Linked DNA regions of Heliomicrobium gestii. The protein of the gene in region 1 interacts with the protein of each later gene in a pairwise test. Links are inferred from orthologs where the notes say so. Each region holds a gene or a part of one and is shown on either strand. Other genes may lie near its edges.

Region 1 (14,862 bases):
TCACCATCACCTCTGCCGCAACAACGTGCCAATGGCGCGGGCATCGGATTAACATCATCGATACGCCCGGCCACGTGGACTTTACCGTTGAAGTCGAACGTTCCCTGCGGGTATTGGACGGGGCCGTCGCCGTCTTCTGTTCCGTTGGCGGTGTCGAACCGCAATCGGAAACCGTATGGCGCCAAGCCGACAAGTACGGTGTTCCCCGGATCGCTTACATCAATAAGATGGACCGCATCGGCGCTGACTTTTTCCGTGGCGTCGACATGATCCGGGAACGCTTGGGCGCCAACCCTGTGCCCATCCAGATCCCCATCGGCTCCGAAGACCAATTCAAGGGTATCGTCGACCTGATCACCATGAAAGCCATCATCTATGTCGACGACCTGGGCAAGACGAGCGACGTCTCCGAGATCCCCGAGGACCTCGCCGAAGTCGCCGCCGAATACCGGGAAAAGCTCCTTGAAGCGGTTGCTGAGTCCGATGAGGAACTGATGATGAAGTACCTCGAAGGGGAAGAACTGACTGAGCAAGAAGTCCGTGACGGCGTTCGCAAGTGCACCTTGGCCGTCAAGATGATTCCTGTTCTCTGCGGCTCCTCCTTCAAGAACAAGGGCGTGCAGCCGTTGCTCGACGCTGTCGTCGAGTTCCTGCCCGCCCCGGTCGACATCCCTGCCGTCAAGGGTGTCAACCCCGATTCCGGTGAGGAAGATGTTCGTGAGGTTTCCGACGAAGAGCCCTTCTCTGCGTTGGCCTTTAAGATCATGGCTGACCCCTATGTGGGCAAGTTGGCCTTCTTCCGTGTTTATTCCGGTAAACTGAGCTCTGGTTCCTACGTCTACAACTCGACCAAAGGCAAAAAGGAACGGATCGGCCGCATCCTCCAGATGCACGCCAACCACCGGGAAGAGATCGCCGAGGTCTACACCGGCGATATCGCTGCTGCTGTCGGTCTGAAGGATACCACGACGGGCGACACCCTCTGTGATGAGAAACAGCCCATCATCCTTGAGTCGATGCAGTTCCCTGATCCGGTTATCCACGTTGCCATTGAACCGAAGACGAAGGCTGACCAAGACAAGATGGGCATCGCCCTTCAGCGTTTGTCCGAAGAAGACCCGACCTTCCGCATGTCCACTGACCATGAAACAGGTCAGACGATCATCTCCGGCATGGGTGAGCTTCACTTGGAGATCATCGTGGACCGGATGATGCGGGAATTTAAGGTCGAAGCCAACGTCGGACGTCCCCAGGTCGCGTACAAGGAAACCATTCGCACCAAGGCCAAGGCGGAAGGCAAGTTCGTCCGCCAGTCTGGTGGTCGCGGTCAGTACGGCCATGCCGTCATCGAAATCGAACCGCGTCAACCTGGTGAAGGGTACGAATTTGTCAACAAGATCGTTGGTGGTGTGGTTCCCCGCGAATACATCCAACCCATCGATAACGGGATCCGTGAAGCCGCCGAAACAGGCGTCCTCGCCGGTTATCCCACTGTTGACTTCCGCGTGACCCTGGTCTTCGGTTCCTACCACGATGTGGACTCCTCGGAAATGGCCTTTAAGATTGCCGGCTCCATGGCCTTCAAGGAAGGCGCTGCGAAGGCGCAGCCGGTCATCCTTGAGCCGGTCATGAAAGTCGAAGTCACCGTTCCTGAGGAATACATGGGCGACGTCATCGGCGACATCAACTCTCGCCGGGGCCGCATCGAAGGCATGGAAGCTCGCGGCAACACCCAAGTGGTGCGCGGCTTTGTTCCCCTGTCCGAGATGTTTGGCTACGCCACCGACCTGCGTTCGCGCACCCAAGGTCGCGGCCAGTACGTCATGATGTACAGCCACAACGAAGAAGTGCCCCGCAACATCGCTGAAGGCATCATCGCGAAACGGAAAGGCTAAATCGCCACAGGCGATTTTCGCCGGATAGAGGGTGGCCAAGCCGCCCTCATTAAAATTCCTTAAGCCTGAAAAGGAAGGATGAGTACGAAATGGCAAAAGCCAAATTCGAGCGCACCAAGCCGCACGTGAACATCGGCACCATCGGTCACGTTGACCACGGTAAAACCACCACCACCGCTGCCATCACCCTGGTTCTCTCCAAAGTTGGTGGAGCTTCCTTCAAAAAGTACGACGAAATCGACGCCGCTCCCGAAGAGCGTGAACGCGGTATCACCATCAACACCGCTCACGTCGAGTACGAAACCGACAACCGTCACTACGCCCACGTGGACTGCCCCGGTCACGCCGACTACATCAAGAACATGATCACCGGTGCTGCCCAGATGGACGGCGCCATCCTGGTTGTGTCTGCTGCTGACGGCCCCATGCCCCAGACCCGTGAGCACATCCTCCTCGCCCGTCAGGTTGGCGTTCCCTACATCGTTGTCTGGCTGAACAAAGCCGACATGGTTGATGACGCCGAACTGATGGAACTGGTTGAGATGGAAGTTCGCGAACTCCTCTCCTCCTACGAGTTCCCTGGCGACGACATTCCCATCGTTGCCGGTTCCGGCCTGAAAGCCCTCGAGTGCGGCTGCGGCAAGCGCGAATGCGAATGGTGCGGCAAAGTCTGGGCGCTCATGGACGAAGTCGACAAGTACATCCCCACCCCCGAGCGCGCCACCGACAAGCCCTTCCTGATGCCCGTTGAAGACGTCTTCACCATCACCGGTCGCGGCACCGTCGCCACCGGCCGTGTCGAGCGTGGTCAGATCAAAGTCGGCGAAGAAATCGAACTGGTCGGTCTGGCTGAAGCCACCCGCAAGACCGTCGTCACCGGCGTTGAAATGTTCCGCAAACTCCTCGACTTCGCCCAAGCCGGCGACAACATCGGCGCTCTGCTGCGCGGTGTTGAACGGAAAGACATCGAGCGCGGCCAAGTTCTGGCTAAGCCCGGTTCCATCAAACCCCACACCAAGTTCACCTCCGAAGTCTACGTCCTGTCCAAGGAAGAAGGCGGCCGCCACACCCCGTTCTTCAACGGCTACCGGCCCCAGTTCTACTTCCGCACGACTGACGTCACTGGCTTCATCGAACTGCCCGAAGGCGTTGAAATGTGCATGCCTGGCGACAACATCAAGATGACCATCGAACTCGGCAAAACCATCGCCATCGAAGAAGGCCTCCGCTTCGCTATCCGCGAAGGCGGCCGGACCGTCGGCGCCGGTGTTGTCACCGGTATCATCGAGTAATCGATCGCCAAGCGGCTTATAAGCGACCGGGTCCCTGAATTATTTCAGGCGACCCGGTCGCTTCCTTATATAGCCGTCTTTTAGTGTCCTTGCAAAATTCGGATTTCCGAGTCCATTGAGATGCGAAGGTGGCGCGGGTGCGCCAACGGGCGCACCCGGTGCCACAGGACTTCATCGCGCCATATTGTAGTCGACTCATAAGTAGAGGGGATTTTATGGAGCTCAATTGCAAAGATTATTTAATCAGCACGGACAAGTCGCTTTTAGACCATGAGACGATTTATAGGTTCTTGGCTTCGTCCTATTGGGCAAATAAAAGACCTACTGAAGCCATAAACAAATCCATTGAGACGTCGCTTTGTTATGGCGTATATCTCGGAAACAGACAAATCGGATTTGCTCGGGTCGTCACAGATTTTGCAACAATGTACTGGTTAGCAGATGTCATCATCGATGAAGAGTATCGAGGCAGAGGTATTGGGAAAAAACTTGTAGAGACAATAGTTGCTAGCGAAGAATTGAAAGGTCTGAACGGTATATTAGGAACACTCGACGCGCACGGACTATATGAACAATATGGATTCGAAAAAAACGTAAATAGATTTATGGTAAAAAGACCGAGCTAGCAATGGCATTTTTGATCGCCGACTATAGTATCCGTACTGAGGCAAAAATGGAAAAATTTGAATACATCTAGTTTATCTTTGATTTGATATAGGTTGTATTTCTAACAGAAAAGCCATGAAATACTGTGTGGAGTTTCCTAACTTAGTATCTTCACTTACCTAGGGGAGATCATTGAAATAGCAGAGGGCTGGCGGTGGCCTGAGCGATTTGAGCGGAGCGGCGAAGAGCGAGCGCAGAGGCGAAGCGTTAAAGGGCGCCATCGACATGCATACAACCCTAAAGTTTTGGCGCCCCAGCGTAGCCGACAAGCGAGCCGCCGCGGAGCTCTTAGCGAAGGCCGCCGCCAGCCCCCGCGATTAAAGTGCGAATTAAATCGCGCATCTTCACCGGCATCACAAGACGACCCGCGCGGTAACCATAGGCACTTGATCAGTATCGGCACGCCAACCGCCCGATTCCCGCAGATTTTCCGAGAAATATTCTAATACAGAGCAAAAACCGCTTGCATTTCCGAACACTTGGTGCTAAAATTTCATATTGTGGGTTGGCTTTGCGATGAAGCGAAAGGTTGCCCAACAATGGCTCGGGATTGGTGGGCGCAGCTCTCTTTGTGTCTTTTTACTTACGACACGCCCGAGAGCGTTGTTGGGGTAATTTTCGCGGAGAAGGTCCGTAATCAATCGGGCGAACAAAAGGAGGGACTTACCTACATGGGTAAACAAAAAATTCGGATCCGCCTGAAGGCTTTCGATCATCGGATTCTCGATCAGTCTTCCGAAAAGATCGTTGAGACGGCCAAGCGGACCGGCGCGGCGGTATCCGGTCCGATTCCGCTGCCGACGGAGAAGAGCATCTACACCATCTTGCGCTCTCCCCACGTCAACAAAGACTCCCGTGAGCAGTTCGAGATGCGCACCCACAAGCGCCTCATCGACATCCTCGAACCCAATCCGAAGACTGTCGATGCGCTCATGCGTCTGGACCTGCCGGCGGGCGTGGATATCGAAATCAAGCTGTAATCCTTTTGCTAGAGATGGGAGGTGTCATTGGTGGCTAAGAAAGGTCTTCTCGGACGAAAAATCGGTATGACGCAGGTATTTGCCGACAACGGTGTTGCTGTGCCCGTGACGGTTGTCCAGGCCGGCCCCTGTGTTGTCGTTCAAAAGAAAACCATGGAGAAGGACGGGTACGAAGCCGTGCAAATCGGTTTCGGCGATGTCCGTGAAAAACTGCTGAACAAGCCGAAAAAAGGTCACCTGAAAAACGCCGGCGTTCGCCTGGTGCGCGTTCTGCGCGAGATCAAGGTGGACAGCATGGACGAGTATAAGGTTGGCCAAGAACTGAAAGCCGATGTCTTCACTGCCGGTGAGTATGTCGATGTGGTCGGCACATCCAAAGGCAAAGGTTTTGCCGGCGGCATCAAACGCCACAACTTCAAACGCGGACCGATGAAACACGGCTCCAAGTACCATCGTCGCCCCGGTTCTGCCGGCGCCAAAGGCCCGGCCCGCATCTTCAAGGGTCGCAAGATGCCTGGTCGCCTGGGCAACGAACGCGTTACCGTACAAAAGCTGCAAGTCTTCCGTGTCGACGCCGAGCGCAACCTGCTCCTGATCAAAGGCGCGGTGCCCGGTCCCAAACGCGGTCTGCTGCTGATCAAAAACTCCGTAAAGGTTAAGTAATCAACCCCCGGAGAAAGGAGGACACGACATGCCGAAAGTAGCCGTTTACAACATCGAAGGCGCTCAGGTTGGTGAAATCGAACTGAGCGATGAGATCTTTGGCATTGAGCCCAACGAGGCCGTCATGCACCAGGCCGTGGTTACCCAGCTGGCCGCCTGGCGGAGCGGTACCCACAAGGTCAAGTCCCGTGGCGAAGTCTCCGGGGGCGGCAAAAAGCCCTGGAGACAAAAAGGCACCGGTCGCGCTCGCGCCGGCACCAGCCGTTCGCCCCTCTGGCGCGGCGGCGCAATCATCTTCGGGCCCCAGCCCCGCAGCTATAAAGTCGCTATGCCGAAGAAGGCCCGTCGTCTGGCCCTGAAATCGGCCCTGTCGGACAAAGTCCGCTCCGGCAACCTGATCGTCGTCGACGCCCTGGAAATGGACGCCCCGAAGACGAAAGCCATCGCCGGAATCATGAACAAGCTCAACGTGGAACGCAAGGCCCTGTTGGTGACCGCCGACATCGACGAAACCGTCTTTAAATCGGCCCGCAACATCCCCGGCGTATCCCCTGTTGAAGCTGTTGGCATCAACGTCTATGACATCCTGAACCACGACAAACTGGTCATCACCAAAAATGCCGTGGCCAAGGTTGAGGAGGTGTTCGCCTGATGCGCAGCCCCTATGACGTTCTGAAAAAACCCGTCATCACTGAACGGTCGATGGACTTGGCTCAGGAGAACAAATACACCTTCGTGGTGGAGCCGAAAGCCAACAAAATCGAGATCAAACATGCTGTTGAACAACTCTTCAACGTCAAGGTCCTTGATGTTCACACCATGAACGTCAAAGGCAAGCCCAAGCGGATGGGCAAGTATGCCGGACGGACCGCCGACAAGAAGAAAGCCATCGTCACCCTGAAAGATGGCGACAAGATCGAAATCTTCGAAGGCGTCTAAGTCTGGCCGGACCAAAGGAGGGAAACCGCGTGGCTGTGAAAAAATTTAAGCCCACCTCGCCTGGTATCCGCCAGATGACGGTGGCCAGCTTTCAAGAGATCACCAAGACCGAACCGGAAAAGTCCCTGCTTGAGCCCCTGAAAAAGAACGCCGGGCGCAACAACCAGGGCAAACTGACTGTTCGGCACCAAGGCGGCGGCCATAAGCGCATGTACCGGGTCATCGACTTCAAGCGCACCAAGGACGGCATTCCCGCCAAGGTCGCTTCCATCGAGTACGATCCGAACCGGACCTCGCGCATCGCCCTGATCAGCTACGCTGACGGCGATAAGCGCTACATCATCGCCCCTAACGGTCTGAACGTGGGCGACACCGTCGTCTCTGGTCCTGACGCCGACATCAAGACCGGCAACTGCCTGCCCCTGAAGAACATCCCCGTCGGCACCCTGATCCACTGCATTGAAATGCGCCCCGGCAAAGGCGGCCAACTCGTCCGCTCCGCTGGCGTCGCCGCCCAGCTCATGGCCAAGGAAGGCGACCACGCCACCCTGCGCCTGCCCTCCGGCGAGATGCGCAAGGTGCTGGCCGAGTGCCGCGCCACCATCGGTCAGATGGGCAACCTGGAACATGAAAACGTGACCATCGGCAAAGCCGGTCGGAAACGTTGGATGGGCATCCGACCCACCGTCCGCGGTGTTGTCATGAACCCCGTCGATCACCCCCATGGCGGTGGTGAAGGCCGTTCCCCCATCGGACGCAAAGCGCCTGTTACGCCCTGGGGTAAAGTGGCCATCGGCGGCAAGACCCGTCGGAAGAAGTCTTCGGATAAGCTGATCATCAAGCGCCGCACCAAGTAAGATGGTCCGGCCATACGGAGCGGGTAAGACCACTCGCCACCCCGACACCAGAAGGGAGGATCGTGCATGGGCCGTTCTCTGAAAAAAGGACCTTATGTTGAAACCAGCCTGTTGAAAAAGGTTGAGGATCTGAATCAAAAGAACGAGAAACGGGTCATCAAGACCTGGTCCCGGCGCTCGACCATTTTTCCGCAATTTGTCGGTCACACCTTTGCTGTCCATGACGGGCGGAAACACATCCCCGTCTACGTGACCGAAGACATGGTCGGACACAAGCTGGGCGAATTCGCCCCGACCCGGACCTTCAAAGGCCATGCCGGTTCGGAGAAATCCAGCCGTCTGCGCTAGGCCAGGGAGAAGAGGAGGAAGGCCAATGGAAGCCAAAACCGCCCAAGCGGTGGCCAAGTACGTCCGCACCTCTCCCCGGAAGGTACGTCAAGTCATTGACCTCATTCGGGGCAAATCGGTAGCCGACGCCTTTGCCATTTTGAAATTTACCCCCGTGAAAAGCGCTGCCGACGTGGCGAAAGTCCTCAAATCGGCTGTCGCCAACGCCGAGCACAACTATGAGATGAACACGGCTGATCTTTATGTGAAGACCTGCTTCGTCGACCAAGGTCCCAGCATGAAACGGATCAGCCCCCGCGCGCAAGGCCGCGCCGACGTCATCAAGAAGCGCATGAGCCACATCACCGTTATTGTCGCCGAAAAGCCCGCCAAGCCCGCAGCCGTCAAGAAAACCGCTGCTGCGAAGGCCGACGCCAACGCCGGGACGAAGGAGGGATAAGTCGTGGGTCAAAAAGTCAATCCGAAAGGGTTCCGGATTGGTGTCATCAAGGATTGGGAGGCTCGGTGGTTCGCTGGCAAAAACTACGCCGAACTGCTGCATGAAGACCTGAAAATCCGTAAGTTTGTCAAAAAGAAACTCTACGCCGCCGGCATCCCCCGTATTGAGATTGAACGGGCCGCCAACCGCGTTAAGGTGACCATCCACACCGCCAAGCCGGGCATCGTCATCGGCCGCGGCGGCGCTGAAGTGGAAAACCTGCGCAAAGAGCTGGAAAAACTGACGGGTCGCGCCGTCAACATCAATATCGCCGAAGTGAAAAAACCCGAACTGGACGCCCAACTCGTTGCCGAGAACGTGGCGGCCCAGCTCGAGAAGCGGACCTCCTTCCGTCGTGCGATGAAGCAGTCTGTCGGTCGCACCATGCGCCTTGGCGCCGAAGGCATCAAGATCATGGTCTCCGGTCGTCTTGGCGGCGCTGAAATCGCCCGGACCGAATGGTACAACGAAGGCAAGGTTCCCCTTCACACCCTGCGCGCCGATATCGACTACGGTTTTGCCGAAGCGCACACCACCTACGGCATCATCGGCGTCAAGGTTTGGATCTACAAGGGTGAAATTCTGCCGGGCGCCAAAAACCGCACCGGTGAAACCCGTGAACCTGCCGAGCGCGCTGAGCGTCCCGAACGTTCTGACCGTCGCGATCGTCGCCCCCGTGGTGACCGCCGGGCGCCTGCCGCCGCGGAAGGAGGGAAATAACCCATGTTGCTGCCGAAACGCGTTAAATGGCGTCGGGTGCAACGGGGCCGTCTGAAAGGCAAGTCCAAAGGCGGCAACAGTGTCGCATTTGGTGAATACGGCCTGCAAGCCCTTGAAGCCGCCTGGATCACCAGCCGCCAGATCGAAGCCGCTCGTATCGCCATGACCCGTTACATCAAGCGGGGCGGTAAAGTCTGGATCAAGATTTTCCCCGATAAGCCTGTCACAGCCAAACCGGCTGAAACCCGGATGGGTTCCGGTAAAGGCTCCCCCGAATACTGGGTTGCCGTTGTCAAACCGGGCCGGATCATGTTTGAGCTGGCCGGCGTTCCTGAGGATATCGCCAAGGAAGCCATGCGCTTGGCCATGCACAAGCTGCCCATCAAGTGCAAGTTTGTAAAACGGGAAGAAGTGGGTGGTGAAGCGAATGAAAGCTAAAGAACTGCATGACCTGAGCACGGAAGAACTGCAGAAACAGCTCACCAACTTCAAAGACGAGCTCTTCCGCCTCCGCTTTCAACTTGCTACCCAACAGTTGGAGAACCCCATGCGGATCCGGGACGTGCGCAAAAACATCGCCCGGACGCAAACAGTCCTCCGTCAACGAGAACTGGAAGCCCAAAAGGCTTAGTGCAGCGGGTAAGGAGGTAAGAAGCAGTGTCCGAACGTGCCGAACGCAAGACTCGCATCGGTAAAGTCACGAGCGACAAAATGGAAAAGACCGTCGTTGTCGCCGTTGAAAGCCGCATCCAGCACCCCCTGTACGGCCGTACCGTCAAACAGACGAAGAAGTTCAAGGCCCATGATGAAGAAAACGCCTGCCAAATCGGCGATATCGTTGAAATCATGGAAACCCGTCCCCTTTCCAAGGAAAAGCGCTGGCGGGTAGTCCGCATCGTTGAAAAGGCCGTCATCGTATAAACCACGGCATAGGAGGTTACCGTCGTGATCCAGCAAGAAACTCGACTCCGGGTCGGTGACAACACCGGAGCCAAAGAGTTGTTGTGCATCCGTGTGTTGGGCGGCTCCTACCGGAGGTATGCCTCGGTCGGCGATATCATCGTCGCATCTGTTAAAGAGGCAACGCCCGGCGGCGTGGTTAAAAAGGGAGACGTCGTCAAAGCCGTGGTTGTCCGGACTCGGAAACCGATCAAACGGCAAGACGGTTCCTACATCCGCTTCAGCGAAAACGCCGCTGTTATCATCAATGATCAAAAAAACCCGAAGGGGACCCGTATCTTCGGGCCCGTGGCCCGCGAACTCCGCGACCGCGATTTCATGAAGATCATTTCGTTGGCCCCCGAAGTACTGTAGGGTGGAGGTGAAAGCACCATGGCCAACCCGAAAGTCCATGTAAGAAAAGGCGATCTGGTACAGGTCATCACCGGCAAGGACGCTGGGAAAAAAGGCAAAATCATTGAAGTGATTCCCGCCAAAAACCGGGTTGTCGTTGAGAAGGTTAACGTCGTCAAACGGCACTCGAAGCCCAGCAAAGCCAATCCCCAAGGCGGCATCATCGAGAAAGAGGCGCCCATCGATGCCTCCAACGTGATGATTTTCTGCCCCAAATGCGACCGGCCGGTGCGCAGCGGTCATATGTTCTTGGAAAACGGCGACAAGGCTCGCATCTGCCGCAAATGCGGCGACGTGCTTGACAAAGACAAGTAAAGCCTCGTCCGAGAGGAGGTCAGCAGATTGGCCCGTCTGAAAGAAAAGATTCAAACCGATGTCAACGCTGCCATGATGCAGCGGTTCGGATATAAGAACGTCATGCAAATCCCCCGCCTGGAAAAAGTCGTCGTCAACATGGGCCTCGGGGAAGCGATTTCGAACCCCAAAGGTCTTGACGCGGCGGTAGGCGACCTGACCCGCATCACCGGCCAGAAACCGGTCATCACGACGGCGAAGAAATCCATCGCCGGCTTTAAACTGCGGGAAGGCATGAAGATCGGCTGCAAGGTGACCCTGCGCGGCGACAAGATGTACGACTTCGTCGACAAACTTGTCACCCTGTCCTTGCCCCGCGTCCGCGACTTCCGCGGCGTGAGCCCCAAATCCTTCGACGGTCGCGGCAACTACACCCTCGGCCTGAAGGAACAACTGATTTTCCCGGAAATTGAGTACGATAAGATCGACCGTATGCGCGGGATGGACGTCACGTTTGTGACGACGGCCAAGACCGACGAAGAAGCCCGTGAACTCCTTCGGCTGATCGGAATGCCGTTCCGCGCCGAATAAGGCATTACAGGAGGGAATCTCGTGGCAAAAACATCCATGATCGTGAAACAAAGCCGTTCCCCCAAATTTCGCGTCCGCGCGCACAATCGCTGCAAGATCTGCGGACGCCCCCACGCTTACATGCGGAAATTTGGGATGTGCCGGATTTGCTTCCGCAACCTGGCCTACAAAGGGGAAATCCCCGGCGTGACCAAGGCCAGTTGGTAAAGATACACGGAGGGGGGTACCAGCCCAATGGTCATGACCGATCCAATCGCGGATTTCCTGACACGGATCCGCAATGCCAATATGGTTTACCATGACAAAGTGGAAGTTCCGGCTTCCAAAGTCAAGCGGGCCATCGCAGAGATCTTCAAGAGCGAAGGTTATGTCAAAGACGTCGAGTACGTCGAAGACAACAAGCAAGGCCTGCTCCGCATCTACCTGAAGTTCGGCCCCAACCGTGAGAAAGTCATCACCGGCGTCAAACGGATCTCCAAGCCGGGCCTGCGCGTCTACGCCCGCAAAGAAGAGATTCCCAAGGTCCTCGGCGGACTGGGTGTCGCCGTTCTTTCGACCTCGCAGGGCATCATGAGCGACAAAGCTGCTCGGAAAGCCGGCCTCGGCGGAGAAGTTCTCTGCTACATCTGGTAACAGACCTATTCTTTGAACCGAATCGCACACAGCAGGAGGTGTGACCATGTCACGGATCGGCAAGAAACCCGTGGCGATCCCGGCCGGCGTCAACGTAACGATTGAAGGCAATGTCGTTACGGTGAAAGGGCCGAAAGGCGAACTCAGCCGGGAACTCCATAAAGACATCATCGTCACGGTGGAAGGCAACACCGTCCAGGTTACGCGCCCCAGCGACGATAAATTCCATCGCTCCCTTCACGGCCTGAGCCGCACCCTCGTCGCCAACATGGTTGACGGTGTGTCCACGGGCTTCAGCAAAAACCTGGAACTGGTCGGCGTCGGCTACCGGGCGGCCAAGCAAGGCAAAAAGCTTGTCCTCACCGTCGGCTACAGCCACCCGGTCGAGATCGACCCCGGTGAAGGGCTGGAAGTGGAAGTCCCTGTTCCGACGAAGGTCATCGTCAAAGGGATCGACAAGGAAAAAGTGGGCGCGCTGGCGGCCAACATCCGCGCCGTACGGGAGCCTGAACCCTATAAGGGCAAGGGCATCAAGTATGATACCGAAGTCATCCGCCGCAAAGTCGGTAAGACCGGCGGTAAAAAAGGCAAAAAATAAGCCCTAACCCGAGGTCGAAGGGAGTGAGCCCGAGTGATCAAAAAACTTGACCGCGATGCCGCACGTCTGAAGAAACACATGCGGATTCGCAAACGGGTGCAGGGCACTGAAGAGCGTCCCCGCCTGTGCGTCTTCCGCAGTCTCAATCATATCTACGCCCAAGTGGTCAATGATGTCACCGGCCGGACCCTGGTGGCCGCCTCCAGCCTCGACGGCGATTTCAAGGCAGCCAACGTATCCGGCGGGAACATCGAAGGGGCCAAAAAGGTCGGCGAACTCGTCGCCAAGAAAGCCCTGGAACAAGGCATCGAAAAAGTGGTCTTTGACCGCGGCGGTTATATCTACCATGGCCGGATCGCAGCTCTGGCCGAAGCAGCCCGGGAAGCGGGGCTTCAATTCTAAGCGTCCCGCATAAAGGAGGGAAAAGAATGGCAAGAATAGACGCGAGCGGTCTGGATCTTCAGGAAAAAGTCGTCTACATCAACCGCGTGGCGAAAGTCGTCAAAGGCGGTCGCCGTTTCTCCTTCAGCGCCCTGGTTGTTGTCGGTGACGGCAAAGGCCACGTAGGCTTCGGCCTCGGCAAGGCCGGCGAAGTGCCTGAAGCGATCCGCAAAGGCGTTGAAGACGCGAAAAAGAACCTGATCGTCGTCCCCATGGTTGGCACAACCATCCCCCATCCCGCCCTCGGCGTGTTCGGCGCTGGCCGTGTGTTGCTGAAGCCGGCCTCCAAAGGTACCGGCGTCATCGCTGGCGGCCCTGTCTGCGCCGTCCTCGAACTGGCTGGGATTCACGATATCCTCACCAAGTCCCTGGGATCCAACAACGCCAACAACATGGTGCGCGCCACCATGGAAGGCCTGCGCAGCCTGAAGCGCGCCGAAGAGGTCGCCAAACTGCGCGGCAAAACGGTCGAAGAGATTATTGGTTAGGAGGGTCAACCGTGGCTAACAAACTTAAGATCACCTGGGTGAAAAGCGCCATCGGTTACTCCAAGAACCAAAAGCTCACCGTGGCCACCCTGGGTCTCAAAAAGCTCCATCAATCGGTCCTCCACGATGATACCCCCGCCATCCGGGGCATGATTCGCACGGTCAACCACCTGGTGACCGTGGAAGAAGTGGAAGCCTAACGCGAGGAGGTGTACCCATTGCAACTCCATGATCTGAAACCGGCTCCGGGGTCGCGGCAAAAACCGACCCGGAAAGGGCAAGGCACCGGTTCCGGCCTGGGCAAAACGGCCGGCCGTGGTCATAAAGGTCAAAAAGCTCGCTCCGGCGGCGGTGTCCGTCCCGGCTTTGAAGGCGGTCAACAACCGCTCCAGCGCCGGATTCCCAAGCGGGGCTTTTCCAATGCCCCCTTTAAAAAGGAATTCGCCATCATCAACGTGGGCGACCTCGATGTCTTCGAGGCTGGCACGGTGGTGACGCCGGAACTGCTTCTGGAACGGAAAATGATCAAGAAGCTGAAAGACGGCGTCAAGCTCCTGGCTGAAGGCAACATCGAAAAAGCGTTGACGGTAAAACTCCATGGGGTGAGTGAGGCTGCGGCGGAGAAGATCAAAGCTGCTGGCGGCCAAGTAGAGGTGATGTAAGACATGTCCACTCTGGTGGGCACTCTGCAAAATGCCTGGAAACTGCCCGATCTGCGGAGCAAGATCGTCTTCACGCTGATGATGTTCCTTGTCTTCCGCATCGGCGCTCACATTCCTGTGCCAGGCATTAACCGCGAAGTGATCGATCAACTGTTGAACTCGGGGGCCCTCTTCGGCTTCTTTGACGTGATTTCAGGTGGCTCTTTCCGGAAATTCTCCGTCTTCGCCATGAGCATTACCCCCTACATCAACGCATCGATCATCATGCAACTCCTCACCGTCGTTATCCCCTCGTTGGAACAACTGGCCAAAGAGGGCGAAGAGGGTCGGAGAAAAATCACCGAGTACACCCGCTACTTCACCATCATCCTGGCTTTTATTCAGGCCATCGGACTCTCCTATGGTCTGAAAGGCGCCGTCGCTAACCCTACCGTCGGGAGTTACCTGCTTGTCGCTGTAACCCTGACGGCCGGCACGGTCTTTCTGATGTGGATCGGCGAGCGAATCACCGAGAAAGGGATCGGCAACGGCATTTCGCTGATCATCTTCGCCGGTATCGTCTCCCGACTCCCTTCCGGCATCGGACAGCTCTATGAGTACGTCCGAGTCGGCACGACGAACGTGCTGAACGTCCTGCTCTTCGTGCTGATCGCCGCCGCCACCATCGCGGGGATCATCTACATCAATGAAGGGCAGCGGCGCATCCCGGTCAACTACGCCAAACGGGTCGTCGGACGGCGCGTCTACGGCGGGCACAGCACCCACATTCCCCTGCGGGTCAACCAGGCTGGCGTCATCCCCGTTATCTTCGCCTCCTCCATCCTGGCCCTGCCGACGACGATTGCCGCCTTCTTCCCCGGTTCTCCGGTGGGACAGTGGTTTCAGCAGTACTTCAACTTCGGCTCCTTCCTGCATAGCGCCTTCTATGCCCTGCTGATCCTCTTCTTCACCTACTTCTACACCG
Region 2 (14,721 bases), on another replicon or contig:
CGCCACCGTGCAGGAGATGGAGACGAGCCTGCGCGTTTCCGTCGATCAGCCCTTGCGCGCCGTCGATATCAAAACCCTGCCCTATCCCGGTTTTCCGACGGACATGCAGGCCCAGATGATGGCCTTGCTGGCCGTCACGACCGGCACCGGCGTGGTGACGGAAACGGTGTTTGAGAACCGCTTCATGCATGTCGATGAACTGAAACGGATGGGCGCCCAGATCAAGGTGGAGAGCCGCACCGCTATCGTGCAGGGCATCCCCAAACTGTACGGAGCGCCGGTCAAAGCGACGGATCTGCGGGCCGGGGCGGCCTTGATCGTGGCCGCGCTTGCTGCCGACGATACGACAGAGATCGGCTGTGTTCATCACATCGACCGCGGCTACGACGACATTGTGGGCAAACTGCGGCAGGTGGGGGCCCGGCTCGAGCGCTCAAATGTCGATTGCTGAAGGCCCACGCGACCTGGGGTCACCGGTCTGGGATCACCAACTGGCTGCGAAGACATCATGCTTGAATTTTTGAATGGGCCGTCATGTTTCCTCCACCTGTGCGCATACACATAGATGCGCACAGGCAAGGAGGGAGGCGGGCTCGGTGCGGCGCTTGAGGCTTTGGCGGTGGAAGTTTTGGCTGGCAATGACCATGGTGGGCGCCCTGTCGGTCGTTTTGGCGATCCCCTGGCTGTCTGTCTATGGTCCCTATGTGCGTCTGCGTCTCTCACCGGCGACCGGACCGGAGGTGACCGTGCGCACCGAACAGGACCAGGTGCTTTCCATGCCGATGGAGGAGTACCTGGTTGGGGTGCTGGCCGGGGAGATGCAGCCCCAGGACCCGCCGGAAGCCTTGAAGGCCATGGCCGTCGCCGCCCGGAGCTTCGCCTGGCTGCGCGTCGAGCGGGGGGAGACCCTCTGCGCGACCGTCCATTGCCAGGTATGGCTGTCGCCGGAGCAGCGGCTGCAGCGCTGGGGCGCCGTAAAGACGCCGCAGTTTACGGAGCAGCTGTTGAGCGTGGTTACGGCGACGCGCGGCCAGATGGCGCTCTACGGGAATAAGGTGATCGACGCCACCTATCACGCCTCCTGCGGGGGGCGGACCGAGTCGGCCGCCGCTGTTTGGGGCCGCGAAATCCCCTACCTGCAGAGCGTGTCCTGCCCGGAAAAGCCGGATCTCCGGGAGGCGCGGTTTACACTGGGCGAGTTGGACGCCCGGTTGGGGACGACGCTGGCGGCGATGGCCGCCAAGTCGCGTCGCAACGCCGTGGAGGTTGTCGACCGGACCGAGACGGGGCGAGTGAAACATGTCCGTGTCGCCGGTGAGGAGATGGAGGGAACCCGGTTTCGCTCCGCTCTGGGGTTGGCCTCAACGGATCTTCGACTGAACTGGGACGGCGGCGGCCTGCGCGTCGAGACGCGCGGCCATGGTCACGCCGTGGGTCTTTGCCAGGCGGGCGCGGTGTCGATGGCGGAGAAGGGCGAACCGTACGATGCGATCCTCCGCCATTACTATCCCGGAACGAGATTGGAGACCCTGTATTGAGACAACGACTGGCAGCGCCTGGTCGTTCTTTTTTTTGCCCTCTCTCATATAATCTATTGACTTTCGGGGAGAGGGAGGGCCGGGCATGCAGGAATATATTCGCAAACGAGTGTTGGAGGTATCCCAGTACATCTTGGATACGTCCGCCACAGTCCGACAAACGGCCGCAGTATTTGGCGTCAGCAAGAGCACCATCCACAAAGACGTGACCGAGCGCCTTCCCTCTGTCAATGCCGACTTGGCTGAAGAGGTCAAAAGCATCCTGGACCACAACAAATCGGAGCGGCATATCCGCGGCGGTGAAGCGACCCGGCGAAAGTACCAGGAAGCGCTGTAGCCCGGAAATTTCGTGCCCTTTTCCCCTTGGCTGCAATGATTCGACAGGGTATACTTTATATGACATAGGAACGAATCAGGAAAAGCAGGCTAGGAGGACAGGGCGTGTTTGGTTTGAATGTGGACATCGGAATCGATCTGGGAACAGCCAGCGTGCTGGTTTTTGTTAAAGGTAAAGGTATCGTGTTAATGGAGCCCTCCGTCGTCGCCATCAACAAAGACACCGGCTCGATCATCGCCGTCGGTGAAGAGGCGCGGCGCATGCTCGGAAGAACGCCGGGCAATATCGTGGCCATCCGGCCGCTGCGGGACGGCGTCATCGCCGACTATGATGTGACTGAGCGGATGCTCCGCTACTTTATCACAAAAGCCTGCGGAAAATCCTTCTTCTTTAAGCCGCGGGTCATGGTCTGCATACCCTCCGGCGTCACGGGCGTTGAAGAGCGCGCCGTGCGCCAAGCGGCGCTGCAAGCAGGGGCGCGGCAGGCCTATCTGATCGAAGAACCCCTGGCGGCCGCTCTCGGCGCCGGGTTGGAAATCTCCGAAGCCTCCGGCTCGATGGTCGTCGACATCGGCGGCGGCACGACAGACATCGCCGTCCTCTCCCTCGGCGGCATCGTCTGTTCCAAGTCGCTCCGCGTCGGCGGGGACAAGTTTGACGAGTCCATCGTCCGGTACATCCGCAAGGAGCACTCCTTGATGATCGGCGAGCGTACGGCGGAAGAATTGAAGATCCGCATCGGCACGGCGTACCCGTCCGGGCGCAAAGGCGAGGAGTTCGCCGAGATCCGCGGGCGCGATCTGGTCACCGGCTTGCCCAAGACGATTCGCGTCTCGGCGATGGAGACCTTCCGGGCCATGCAGGAGAACATTGAGGCCGTTGTCAGCGGCGTCAAGGAAGTGCTGGAACGAACGCCACCGGAACTGGCTGCCGACATCATGAACAAAGGCATCGTCATGACCGGCGGTGGTTCGCTGCTCAGCGGTCTGGACACGCTGATCGCCAAAGAGACGAAGCTCCCCGTCCACGTGGCGGAAGAGGCCATCTCCTGTGTGGCCCTCGGAACGGGGCTGGCGCTGGGGATGCTGAATTACCTGCAGAAAAATACAATCCTGTCGAAAAAAGTGATGTAAAGCAAAAAGAACTGACATATACTGAGAGAAAGCCGCGATACCGAAAGGACTATCCAAAACGGATCTGTACCATTAACGCAGGAAAGTGGGAACGACGACGTGCACAAGAAGGTTCGCAAAGCGATCATCCCGGCCGCAGGGTTGGGCACTCGCTTTCTGCCGGCTACCAAAGCCCAGCCCAAAGAGATGCTGCCCATCATCGACAAACCGACGATCCAGTTCATCATCGAAGAAGCGATTGCCGCCGGGATTGAGGATATCCTGATCGTGACCGGTCGCAACAAACGGGCGATTGAGGATCATTTCGACCGTTCGGTGGAGCTCGAGGTCTTTCTGGAAGAGCGGGAAAAATGGGAGCTACTGGATACGGTAAAACAGATTGGCAGTCTGGCCGACATTCACTATGTGCGCCAGAAGGAACCACTCGGGCTCGGCCATGCCATCTACTGCGCCCGTTCTTTCATCGGTCACGAACCCTTCGCCGTGCTGTTGGGCGATGACGTGATCCATTCCAACAAGCCCTGTATCGGCCAACTGATCGACGCCTACCACCAGGTGCGGGGCACCGTCGTCGGGGTGCAGCCCATCCCCCGGGAGCACAGTCGCCGGTATGGGATGGTTTCGCTGGCCGCCGAGGCGGGGCCGAATCTGTGGAAGCTGGACGCCATCGTGGAAAAACCGGAGCCAGAGAAGACCCCATCGGATCTGGCGGTCATGGGACGGTATGTGATCGAACCGGAGGTCTTCTGCATCCTCGAAAATCAGGCGCCTGGAAAGGGCGGCGAGATCCAGTTGACCGACGCCTTGCACGCGCTCCACAGCGATTGCGGCAAGGGGCTCTATGCCTATGTCTTTGAAGGGAACCGCTACGACGTGGGCGACCGGATCGGGTACTTGAAGGCGACGGTGGACTACGCTTTGCAACGAGACGATCTCGCGGAAGAGTTTCGAGCCTATCTCCAGGAAGTCTTGCAGCGTCGGGGACAATAACCCCGGCGCTTTTGCCTGATCTTTGGTGAACACCTTTTGTCTACATATAAAAAGATAAAGAACAGTTGAAAAGAACAGTCGTTTAAAAAGGAATCTTGGTAATCCAAAAAATGCCGCTAAAGTCGCCAGCGAGCCCCTTCGATAATGAAAGAGACGGTTTAGAAGCTTCTAGTCTCTATTCATCGTTCACGATTCCACTGAGATAGATTCGGAATCCCGAAAAAACGATCCAACGGATCGAACGTCAAGTCGCAAAGGAGAGGTGAAGGGCGCTTTGATTCGCGGTCTTTACACATCGGCTGCCGGAATGCTGGTCCAACAGACGAATCAGGATGTAATCGCCAACAACCTCGCCAACGTGAACACGGTGTCTTTCAAAAAAGACCGTGCCGTCTTCCGGGAGTTTCCAGAGATGCTCATCCGTCGCATGCATGACCTCAGCCCTGGGGAACCCGGCCAGGCGGAGAAAAACCCCGTCATCGGCCGGCTGGGCACCGGCGCTGTCGTCGACGCGATCTGGACAGACACGAGCAACCCGGGTGTCCGGGTGACCCAAAATCCGACAGACCTCGCCATCCTGGGCCGGGGCTTTTTTGTGGTCAACACACCGGAAGGGGAGCGCTACACCCGCGACGGCCAGTTCTCGCTGCGAGCCGATGGCGCCCTGGTCACTGCCGAAGGGTATGCCGTGCAGGGAACGGCGGGCGATATCACCGTTCCATCCGGCGGCGCCATCCGGATTGACAGCGAGGGGCGCGTATTCAGCGGCGATAACGAAGTCGCCCAACTGCGCGTCGTCGGCTATGACGAACTGGCGCCGGGGCAAGAGCCGCCGCTGCTCAAAGCGGGGGACAGCCTCTATCGACTGAATCAACAGGGCGCCGGCGGCGGGCTGCGCGATCTGGCTGCCGGGGAGCGGGAAATCAAGCCGGGCGCCCTGGAATTGGCCAACGTCAACGTCGTTCAGGAAATGGTGCAGATGATCACCGCCTCCCGGGCTTATGAAGCCAACCAAAAAGCGATTCAATCCCAGGACAGCACGCTGGAAAAAGCCTGCGGAGAGTTGGGAAAGGCCTAGGATAGATTTTTACAAGGGGTGAACCGGTATGATGCGAGCGCTGTACTCGTCGGCGACAGGCATGATCGCCCAGCAGTTGAATATGGACACGATCTCCAACAACCTGGCCAACGTGAACACGAACGGTTACAAAAAAAGCCGGGCCGAGTTCCAGGACCTGCTCTACAGCACGCTCCGGACCGCCACCGCCCAGGTTCCCACAGGGATGCAGGTGGGCGCCGGTGTGCGGCCCAGTTCGATCACCACGATCACCACAGGCGGCAACATGACCCAGACGGACAGCCCCTATGACTTGGCGATCGCCGGGGAGGGCTACTTCCGGCTCACCAACCCCAACAACGACGCCGTGCCCTTCTACACCCGCGACGGGAGCTTCAAGCGGGACAGTGAGGGGTACTTGGTCAATGCCGACGGATTCCGTCTCGATGGCTTTGATCCCTTGCCAGAGGGTTCTACGGAGCTGGACATCAACGCCGAAGGGATGATCTCCTATAAGGATGCCAACGGCGAGCGGGTCGATACAGGCCAGCGCATCCAACTGTACACCTTCCCCAACCCGGCCGGCCTGAACCGGGAAGGCCGCAACCTGCTGACCCAATCGGCGGCTTCCGGCGAGGCTGTCGGCGGTGACGCCGGCGCTGACGGGCGGGGATCGATCAACCAACGCTACCTGGAGTCGTCGAACGTGCAGGTCGTCGATGAGATGGTGTCCATGATCACCGCCCAGCGCGCCTATGAGGTGAACACCAAGGCGATTCAGACGGCCGATGAGATGCTGGGACAAGCGAATGGATTGAAGCGCTAAGTAGAAGCTAGATAGCATTCCGTACCCACTGTATCTTCTAGCGAAGCTGCCGTGGGTATCTTGTTTGCACAGCCAAACACCCTCTAGACCGAACATGCTAGAGGGTGTTTGCCTATCGGCTTAGAAGAGGGGGATGTCGCCTTGTTGACACAAACAAGACGCAAAAAACGAATCGGCGCCACATTGACGCTCCTGCTGTTTCTCATGCAGATCTTCTCTGCGCCGGGGCTGTTCCTGCCGAAGGCGGAAGCAGCGACGTTCGCCATTCAAAGCATCGACTACAGCTATGGCGACGGGTTGACCCGGCAAATGATCATCCGGGCGAATCAGTCTCTGGAAGGCGCCACTGTAGACATCGGCGGCGGTCAGTTCACATTTCCGAAGATCACCGGCACGAGCAGCACCGTAACACTCGATCTGCCTTCCGGATTAACATCAGGGCAAAAGTATGACTTGACGGTCACAAAAGGGACGGGAGACTTTGTCACCGTCAAAAATGCCATCGATATGGATACGCCCTTCAGTATCACCAATATGATCGGCTCATACAACATCGATGTCAGCAATCCCGACACGCGTCAAATCGTCGGCAGCAACTTTAAAACTGATCCGGATACAACGTATATCATCAATGCCGGCGACTCGCCGCCGAAGACGGCCACTGTTATCGACTCAACGAAAATCGAATTCCCCGTTCCGGTTACAACCAAATTCGGCAGTTATAGCGCCTATCTTCGCGAAGAAAACAAGATCGCCAAAGGGACGAGCGAGTTAACCGGTCAAGCCACATCCGTCGAGATCAACCGGTATTATCAAAAGGTCTTCGGTCCCTTGAACTTCTGGCCGGGGGGCACGCCCAACCTGCCGACCATCCATTCGGTGGAAAACCTGTTTCCCTACGCGCCGACCGATGGATCGGCGCCGCAGAAACAGTGGGGCTCGGCCGATCCGGACGATCTTTTCGACCAGACGGGCCAGAAAGGGTATCTGATCAAGATCACCGGTCTCAACTTCAAGACGGCCAGCGGCACTCAGGACATGGAGGCCTACATCAACGGGACCAAGTATCCCATCGAAAAGTATGAGTCCACAGGAACGCAACAATCCATCCAAGTCCGGTTGACGGGATTGAACCTGGTCAACCAGACCGGCTTTACAGCCGTCTCGATCGGGGTGCGAAACACCGATGGCTTCCTTTCCGTCGAGCCGCAAGCCTTCTGGCTGGTAAAGAACCCCTACCAACTGCGGATCGAGGGAACAGACAGCCAGGCCTACATCGATGGGCGCGGCACCGACGGAAACCCGAAGGAGATCGTCATCTATGATGACGGCTATAAATTCGACCAAGATCAATTTGACGGCGCCTCCCGAACGGTCTCCGGTCTTCCCAGCTACCCGCAGGTGCGTTTCGGCCCATCAAACACGTCGAACAGTTCCAGCACGGTTACCCTTGAAGGAAAAAACAAACTGAGAGTCAAAGTGCCGCCTGGACCGGCCGGTTCATGGGAACTGAAGGTCATCACCCGCTACGGCACGAGTACATACAAATACTTCACCTACCTGCCCTACCAGAGCGTGCCCACCCTTTCCGGTTTTGTCGACGACCCCGACAGCACGGCTACACCGGCGAAGCTAGCCCAGACAAAACGGGACACGCCCTTCAAGACCTACCTGCGAGGGACCGACTTTTACAGCAGCGCCAACGGCACACCGCCACAGGTGTTCGTGGGCGACCAGGCGCTGCCGGCGGGCAGTGTCAAGTACATCAACCCCAAGACCCTGGAGGTCACCTTCCCAACGTGGACAGAACCGGGCACCTATCGAATCAAGGTGCATAACGCCGACGGCGGCGAAACGAAGGAACAGGATGTCCAGTTCACCTACCTGAGCCTCCCGAAAATCAGCAAACCGGAACCGTCGAAAATCGGCTCCAAGGGCGGCAACATCGTCCGGCTCTATGGCCAGGACTTCATGAAAGGGATCCATATCCTGATCAACGACAAGGCCGGCATCAACAACTACGCCGTCCCCGATACCGTTGTGGACAACGTGTACAGCATCCAGTGGAACTCCCCGACGGAACTGTTTTTCCACCTGCCCGACAGTCTCCCGGCGGGAACATTGACCCCGACCGATGACGGCTTTATCACCATCACCAACCCTGACGGCGAAAGCTACACCTACAAGGACGGATTCTTCATCCGCGATCCCCAGCGCTCCCCCCAGATCGATTCCGTCGTCCCGTCGAAATCGCCGAGGGGCGGCAACATTGAAGTGATCATCACCGGCAAAGACTTTGACGAAGACGCCGTCGTCTACTTTGCCAACACACCTGTTTCCGGGCCAGGCAAGGTCACCCGGGTCAGTGACAAGGAACTGCATGTCATCGTCCCGGCCGTCAAAGAGATCTACCCTTTCCTCGACGACAACACCAACATCGGCATCCCCATCCCCATCCGGGTGATGAACATCTGGGACGCCAGCGCTTCCCCGCCCTATATGGGCTTCCAGTACAAAAACACATCGAGCACCCCCAAAGCAGATACCCTCCAGCCCTCCGTCGGCAGTGTGACCGGCGGCACCTACGTGGTCATTCTGGGAAGCGGCTTTATTCCCGGCACCGGCAACGACGGACGCGCCGGCAGCGACGGCAACACGGTCGATAACACGGTCGTTTACTTCGGATCGCAAGAAGTGAAAGCCCACCGCGTGTCGGCCAACCTCATTGAAGTGTTCACCCCGCCAGCCCCCTATGGGCAACCAGGCACCGTCGATGTCCGCGTCATGAACCCCGACGGCGCGACGACCCTTCTAAAAAGCGCCTATACCTATAAGATGGTTGACAGCTATCCCCGGATCGACAGCGTCACCCCCCGGTACGGCCCGACGACGGGCGGCACAGAGATCACCGTCAAAGTGAGCGACTACCGCGATGGCGGCAAGATCTTCATCGGCGGAAAAGAGGCGACCCTGATCCAGGTATTGCCCACGTCCGATGATCCCGATCCCAGCAACGGCGCTGCTTACAAGAACGTCTATGTGCGCACGCCGGCCCACACGGCGGGATGGAAACGGGTGGTCGTCTCCAACCCGGACGGCGGCTCCGGGTTTACCGAGGCAGACGGGTACCTTTATGTTGCGCCGGGAAGCACACCGACGATCACCTCGGTGACCCCGAACAGCGGCGCCACGACGGGCGGCATCACCGTTGTCATCAAAGGTACCGACTTCCGCGACACGATCCGCAACGACACGTCAGCGCCAATCACCTTCCAGACCATTGAAGGCGCCAAGACATTGACCCCCGGTTCGACGATCACCGTTCTCCCGCAAGTGACCTTCGGCGGCGTCCCGGCGACCTCGGTGAAAAAGCTGAACGAACAAACGATTGAGGCCGTCGTCCCCGTCAACAGCACCGGGACCAAAGACGTCACCCTCACCAACTGGGACTTCGGCACGGCCACATTGAAAAACGGCTTTACCTACGTGGGGACGAACCCCGGCATCAACTCGATCTCGCCCTGCGGCGCCGACGTGGACGATCCCACACGACCGGTCGTCTACATCGACGCCACCGACCTTGTTTACGACGGAACCGGATTCATCGTCCGCTTCGGCGAGAGCAACCGCCCCGCCGGCACTGGTCCCTATGACGTGACCAAAACGCGCATCGGGGAAGACGCCAACGGCAACGCCGTCGCCGGCACAGGCATCCAAGTGGTCACCTATGACTCGACGACCCGTCGCGGTGTGTACCGCGTCACCGTTCCGCTGTTAAGCAAACTCTTCAACTATTATGACGCCAATGACCCGAACAACCGGATTCAAATCCATATCTTCAACCCGGACGGTCAAGAAAAAGTCTGGAGCGGAAAATTCCGCATGTTCAACGACGAACAGGGACCGGTCATCAACTCGATCGAACCGGCCAGCGGCTCCGCCATCGGCGGCACACCGGTGCGCATCAAGATGACGAACCTGCTCATCGATTGGAACAAAAAAGAACAGTGGCCCTACTTCGTCTTCGGCGGCATCCGGGTGATGCCCAACAACGCCAACACAGCCATCAACTACCCAGCCGATCCGAACAAAGACCTGAGCAACGAACCGGTGCGCCTGATCACGCCGGGAAACAGTTCGACGGACCAATGGGAGTGGGAGGTCGTCCTGCCCGCCTATCCCTGGCCGACCGATGCGGCCTGGCGGGACAAGAATGAATTCCCCGTGCAAGTGATGGCCGTCAACCGCCTCGACTGCACCAGCGGCGTCGCCGCCGAGCCCTTTATCTACACCAAACCCAAGGGCGGCCTGGACCTGGTGGGCATCACGCCGGACCGCGCCCCCACCGACGGCAACCTGCCGGCGGTGATCACCGCCGCAATCAATGCCAACTCCAAAGGCTTCGTCCAAGAAGGCGGAACGCCGCGGGTGCTCTTCGGCACGGTGGAAGCGACCGTCACCAACGTCACCCCGAAAGAGCTCTCCATCCTGATCCCGCCCCATGAGGTGGGCAAGGTGGACATCACGGTCATCAACCCCGATGGTTCGGAAGGGCATCTGTACCAAAAGTTCACCTACACCACGATGCCGCTGATTGAATCGATCAAGCCCAACGCCGGTCCTGTCTCAGGCGGCACCGAGGTGGTTATCAACGGAAGGGGCTTTGTCACCGGCGCAAAAGTGACCTTCGGCACGGCGGCCGCGACGGTCCTCTCCGCCGAAGACAGCGTCATCCGCGTCAAGACGCCGCCCGGCCCGGCCATCTCGGGCGATACCACCAAAGCTGTCGTCGATGTCACCGTCACCAACCCCGATGGCAATTCCCACACCTTGACGAACGGATTCACCTACTACAAAGATGAAGGCCTGCCGGAAGAAGCGCCAGTCATCATCGCCAAAGCCGTCAGCAAAGACACCATCCGCGTCTCCTGGCCGGCCGTCAACATGGCCAAGGCCTATGAAGTGGAAGTGTCCGAAGGGGAGCGGGGGAACTACCGCCTCTATGAAAATATCTCGACCGATCACAAGCAAGGCGATCAGCTGTACTCCCTCGTAAAAGGGCTGATCCCGAAGACCAAGTACTGGTTCCGTGTGCGCGCCATTTCATCGCTCGGCGCCGGGCCCTACTCGGAAGAGGTCTCGGCCACCACGACCGATGAAGGCGGCTTTGACGGTTTTGGACAGTCCGATAGCGAGATCGTGACCACCCCCCAAGGGGCCAAACTGATCCTGCGCAAGAAGGTTGAAAAGTACTATGACCTGCGGAGCGGCGCCATGGGGGCTGCCAAGACAAAAGCCGTCTCCTTTACGCCTGACGCGCAAGGCTACGCCAATCCGGTGCTCCTTGACAGCGGCGAATGGAAAGTGCTGATCCCGCCCTTGGCGATCCGGTACAACGCCGGCAACATGACCGACAGCCAGGGCACCGTCCAGGTGGGACCGGCGCCGGCCGAGCAGGCGGAACGGGCCTTGCTGAGCAACCGTTTCCGCAGACCCATCTCCAAAGTCTATGAAATCCAACTGATCTATGAAAAAGACAAGGACGCCTTCGCGCCGGCTTATTTCAACCAGGCCCTCTCATTGACACTCAACTACCAGGCGCCGCCGGCCGGGAAAATGCCCAGCCTCTACTACTATGACGGCATGAGCCGCACATGGACCCGGGTGGAAGCTTTCGTCGATCCGGTTGCGGTGTCGGCCGCCGTAAACCGCGCCGGTTACTACGCCGTCTTCGCCGACTAACCCAAGCGCACCACGGCGCGATAAAAAAGAGGTGCAATTCATTCATGAGGAAAGAAACACGTAAAATTCACGCCCTGTGCGTAAGCGCGGCCTTGCTGCTGACGCCGCTGCCGACAACGCTGCTCATGGCAGCACCGGCGGCGGCGGCCCAGGCGGTGCTGCCCAACCAGATCGCCGGCGTTCCCTACGCCCAGAACCTGATCCAAAACGGGACCTTCACCGATACGGCCGGTCATTGGGCCGAGGAGCCCCTCTTCATGGCCGGTCTTCACGGACTTCTCGTCGCCGACAGCCAGGGCAAGGCCAACCCCGACGCGCCGCTTTCCAAACGGGACGCCTTGCTGGGCATCGCCCAGTTGACCGGCTGGATGCCGGACCTGCAGACGCCGGGGAAACGCCCCTTGACCGGCGACACCTGGTCGGTATGGGGACGGCGGATCATTGACGTCGCCCAGGCGAAAGGGCTCTTCGGCAATCCGGCGAGGCCGCTGACGGGGACCTGGGATGACCCGGTCACACGGGAAGAACTGACCCTGTGGGTGGCAAAAGCCCTGCAACTCTCTCCCATCAAAGAGGGCCCCGTCAACACCTACGCCTATGCCGACTGGAACCTTTTGAACGCCGACTCCGTCCCATACATAGAGTCGGCCTTGCGGGAAGGGTTGATCAACGGCCGCATGCAAAAGGGCCAGATGGTGTTCCTGCCGAAACAGCCGGTCACCCGGGCCGAAGGCGCCTTCGTCCTGGTCAACGGGTTGAAGAAAGCCTTGCCGGCGCAGAATCGCGCCATCCTTCCCGTCAGTGTCAATGATATCGATGACACCGATCCGGCGCCGGGCGGCGCCAGCGCCCGCCGGATCCACCTCGTGGGCCCGGGAGGGGAGAAGGTGGCCCTGGAGATCAACGGGGCCACGACTGACAACCCCTGGGGAGAAGGCATCGCCGTCTGGAAGGATGGCGCCAAAGACGGATACGCGCTGGCGCCTGGCGATCAGGGCGAACTGTACACATTGCCCGCCATCAATGGGCAGATCAGCGGCGCCTACCTGCTGAAAATCCTGCCCGGCAGCCGGAGCTTCGAAGGCAACCTGATGAACTATGAACCGCAGACCGGCCAGATCGTCATCCTCGATCCCTGGGGCCGGCTCCAGCAAGGGCAACTGAGCCCGGGGGCCCACATCTGGATCAGCGGTGAGGAACGGAAGATGGCCGACATCCCCGGCGGCGCCTACCTGCGTGTTGAGGCTGCCGGCGATCGGATCACCACGGTCACGGCTGACCTGCCGGTGGCCGACCCTGGCGCCATTCCCAACGAAAGCAAGATTCGCCAGGGCCGGCTGTCCTCCATCGAGGCCAACGGCGTGCGGATCACCGATGAGCAGGGACGAGAGGCCTACTATCCCTATGGCCCCGGCGTCATCGTCCGCCAAGGGCAGGAATTCGCCACCCTCGATGATCTCACCCTCGGCGATCCGGTCACCTTGCGCCTATCCGATTACCGGGGCAGCGATATCGCTGTCATCGAGATTCCTGTGCGCAACCGGAAAGTCGAGGCCGTCTACCAAGGGACGATCACGAACATCAATCCGATCACCAAGCTGGTGACCCTGCGCGAAGTGAGCAAGTTTGCCGGCGGAACCTGGGTGGCCGAGGCCGGCCAGGTTCAAAGCCGCATCGGCCAGACAGGCGCCGTCAGCATCAACGGACAGCCGATCTCCAAAGAATCCTTCCTGCGCTACGGCAAAGGACAGAAAGTCATCTTCAGCGCCAGCGACGGCTTTGACGGAAAGACGATCACCCGGCTGGCCGTCTTGAACGGAACGATGGAAACCTTCAACGACCGCGTGAGCAAACTCGACGTGCCGGGAGGCAGCCTGCGCCTCAATGTCGATGGCAACTACCTCTCTGTCGACAACTCGACGATCATCCTGCGCAATGGCCGTCTCGTCGATCCGAAGCAACTGCAAAACGGCGATCCCATCTTAGCCTTTGCCGACGCGACGCGCAGCGGCTATCGAGCCGCCTTGATCACTGTCGATAAAGATCAGATTCAGACCAACAACGTGGAGGACGGTCTGGTGCAGGGCTCCATCCGTTCCATGGACAAAGACGGGAAAATCGTGCTCCACCTCTACAGCCGTTACAAAGACAACAGTTGGAGCCGCTTCTCCGGAACCGATGGGGTCAACTCGATCAAACCGACCTACAACACCGTCGTCTATGACTTCCGCGGCGTCACACCGTCGCGACTCCCGATCAGCGACTTCCTGGATCAAGGGCCTTCCGGCCAGTTTGATGACACCTATCTGTACGCCTTCGTTCAAAACGGCAGTGTCTTGGCCATCGCCCTGCAAGCGGACGGGCCGAGCACCGAGCAGCCGCCTCAGGATCGGACGACCTTGGCGCGCATCAAGAGCATCAACAGCACTGACAAAACCGCCGTCCTGGAGCAGGTCCGCGACTGGTCTGACGCCAGCGGCCGTTGGCTGCCCAACAGCACAACCCCCACGGTCAGCTTGAGCAGCGCCGTCGTCATCGACAAGCGTGACCTGATCAATAACAGTAACCTCCGCGTCAACGACACATGCCTCTTTATCCGTGATTCCCAAAGCGGGGAAGCTCGCTTCATATTCAAACAATAAGGGAGGCGACTTCCGCCAATGGGCAAATTACTCCGCGGCATCGGAAGCGCAGTGCTCCTCCTGGGATTTACCGCCTCGATCCTGGTCAACCCATCGACGGCAAGAGCGGAGTCGAGCAACCTGACCGTCGAGGGCGGCGTATCCAACGAGTATGACTACTCGGAATACGTCTTCGTGACGGGCGAACCGGTCCTGATGAAGGGCACCTTCAAAGTCACCGTCAGCCCGGGAACGGGCGACACGACGACGACGAAGATCACCTACACCCTGGCCGACGATACGGGCAAAAACAAACTGAGCCGCTCCACCACATTTGTCGAGATGAGCGCTAACCGGGAGGACCAGAACCAGGTGGTGCGCACCTCTCAGGTGGATAAGTTCAGCGAAAACATCCAGATCGATGGCGTCAAGTACAAGCTGGAAGACTACCGGCTGAACAAATCGACGATCATGGAC

Evidence for each region.
Region 2: the proteins of tuf (region 1) and mreB interact in binary tests that used the Bacillus subtilis proteins (3 or more experiments, as listed by UniProt). The link is inferred for Heliomicrobium gestii from one-to-one orthologs.

What each region holds. Positions count from the first base shown.
Region 1 is NZ_WXEX01000002.1:332,872-347,733, reverse strand. Bases 1,099-4,085 are described here. They hold tuf (elongation factor Tu), read left to right. Parts: upstream 1,099-1,984; coding sequence 1,985-3,187; downstream 3,188-4,085. Other genes in these bases: GTO89_RS03660 (GNAT family N-acetyltransferase), read left to right, coding at 3,403-3,813; fusA (elongation factor G), read left to right, coding at 1,099-1,895. Outside these bases: more of fusA, read left to right, coding at 1-1,098; rpsJ (30S ribosomal protein S10), read left to right, coding at 4,525-4,833; rplC (50S ribosomal protein L3), read left to right, coding at 4,864-5,496; rplD (50S ribosomal protein L4), read left to right, coding at 5,525-6,148; rplW (50S ribosomal protein L23), read left to right, coding at 6,148-6,435; rplB (50S ribosomal protein L2), read left to right, coding at 6,465-7,292; rpsS (30S ribosomal protein S19), read left to right, coding at 7,359-7,640; rpsC (30S ribosomal protein S3), read left to right, coding at 8,083-8,838; rplP (50S ribosomal protein L16), read left to right, coding at 8,842-9,276; rpmC (50S ribosomal protein L29), read left to right, coding at 9,266-9,469; rpsQ (30S ribosomal protein S17), read left to right, coding at 9,496-9,759; rplN (50S ribosomal protein L14), read left to right, coding at 9,784-10,152; rplX (50S ribosomal protein L24), read left to right, coding at 10,171-10,506; rplE (50S ribosomal protein L5), read left to right, coding at 10,534-11,076; GTO89_RS03585 (type Z 30S ribosomal protein S14), read left to right, coding at 11,098-11,283; rpsH (30S ribosomal protein S8), read left to right, coding at 11,311-11,709; and 6 more genes. UniProt on the Bacillus subtilis protein: GTP hydrolase that promotes the GTP-dependent binding of aminoacyl-tRNA to the A-site of ribosomes during protein biosynthesis.
Region 2 is NZ_WXEX01000006.1:177,980-192,700, reverse strand. Bases 1,148-3,993 are described here. They hold mreB (rod shape-determining protein), read left to right. Parts: upstream 1,148-1,979; coding sequence 1,980-3,008; downstream 3,009-3,993. Other genes in these bases: galU (UTP--glucose-1-phosphate uridylyltransferase GalU), read left to right, coding at 3,108-3,993; spoIIID (sporulation transcriptional regulator SpoIIID), read left to right, coding at 1,624-1,875; spoIID (stage II sporulation protein D), read left to right, coding at 1,148-1,538. Outside these bases: murA (UDP-N-acetylglucosamine 1-carboxyvinyltransferase), read left to right, coding at 1-451; more of spoIID, read left to right, coding at 597-1,147; more of galU, read left to right, coding at 3,994-3,998; GTO89_RS08835 (flagellar hook-basal body protein), read left to right, coding at 4,261-5,076; flagellar basal-body rod protein FlgG, read left to right, coding at 5,105-5,881; GTO89_RS08825 (IPT/TIG domain-containing protein), read left to right, coding at 6,026-11,623; GTO89_RS08820 (S-layer homology domain-containing protein), read left to right, coding at 11,668-14,265; GTO89_RS08815 (S-layer homology domain-containing protein), read left to right, coding at 14,284-14,721. UniProt on the Bacillus subtilis protein: Forms membrane-associated dynamic filaments that are essential for cell shape determination. Acts by regulating cell wall synthesis and cell elongation, and thus cell shape.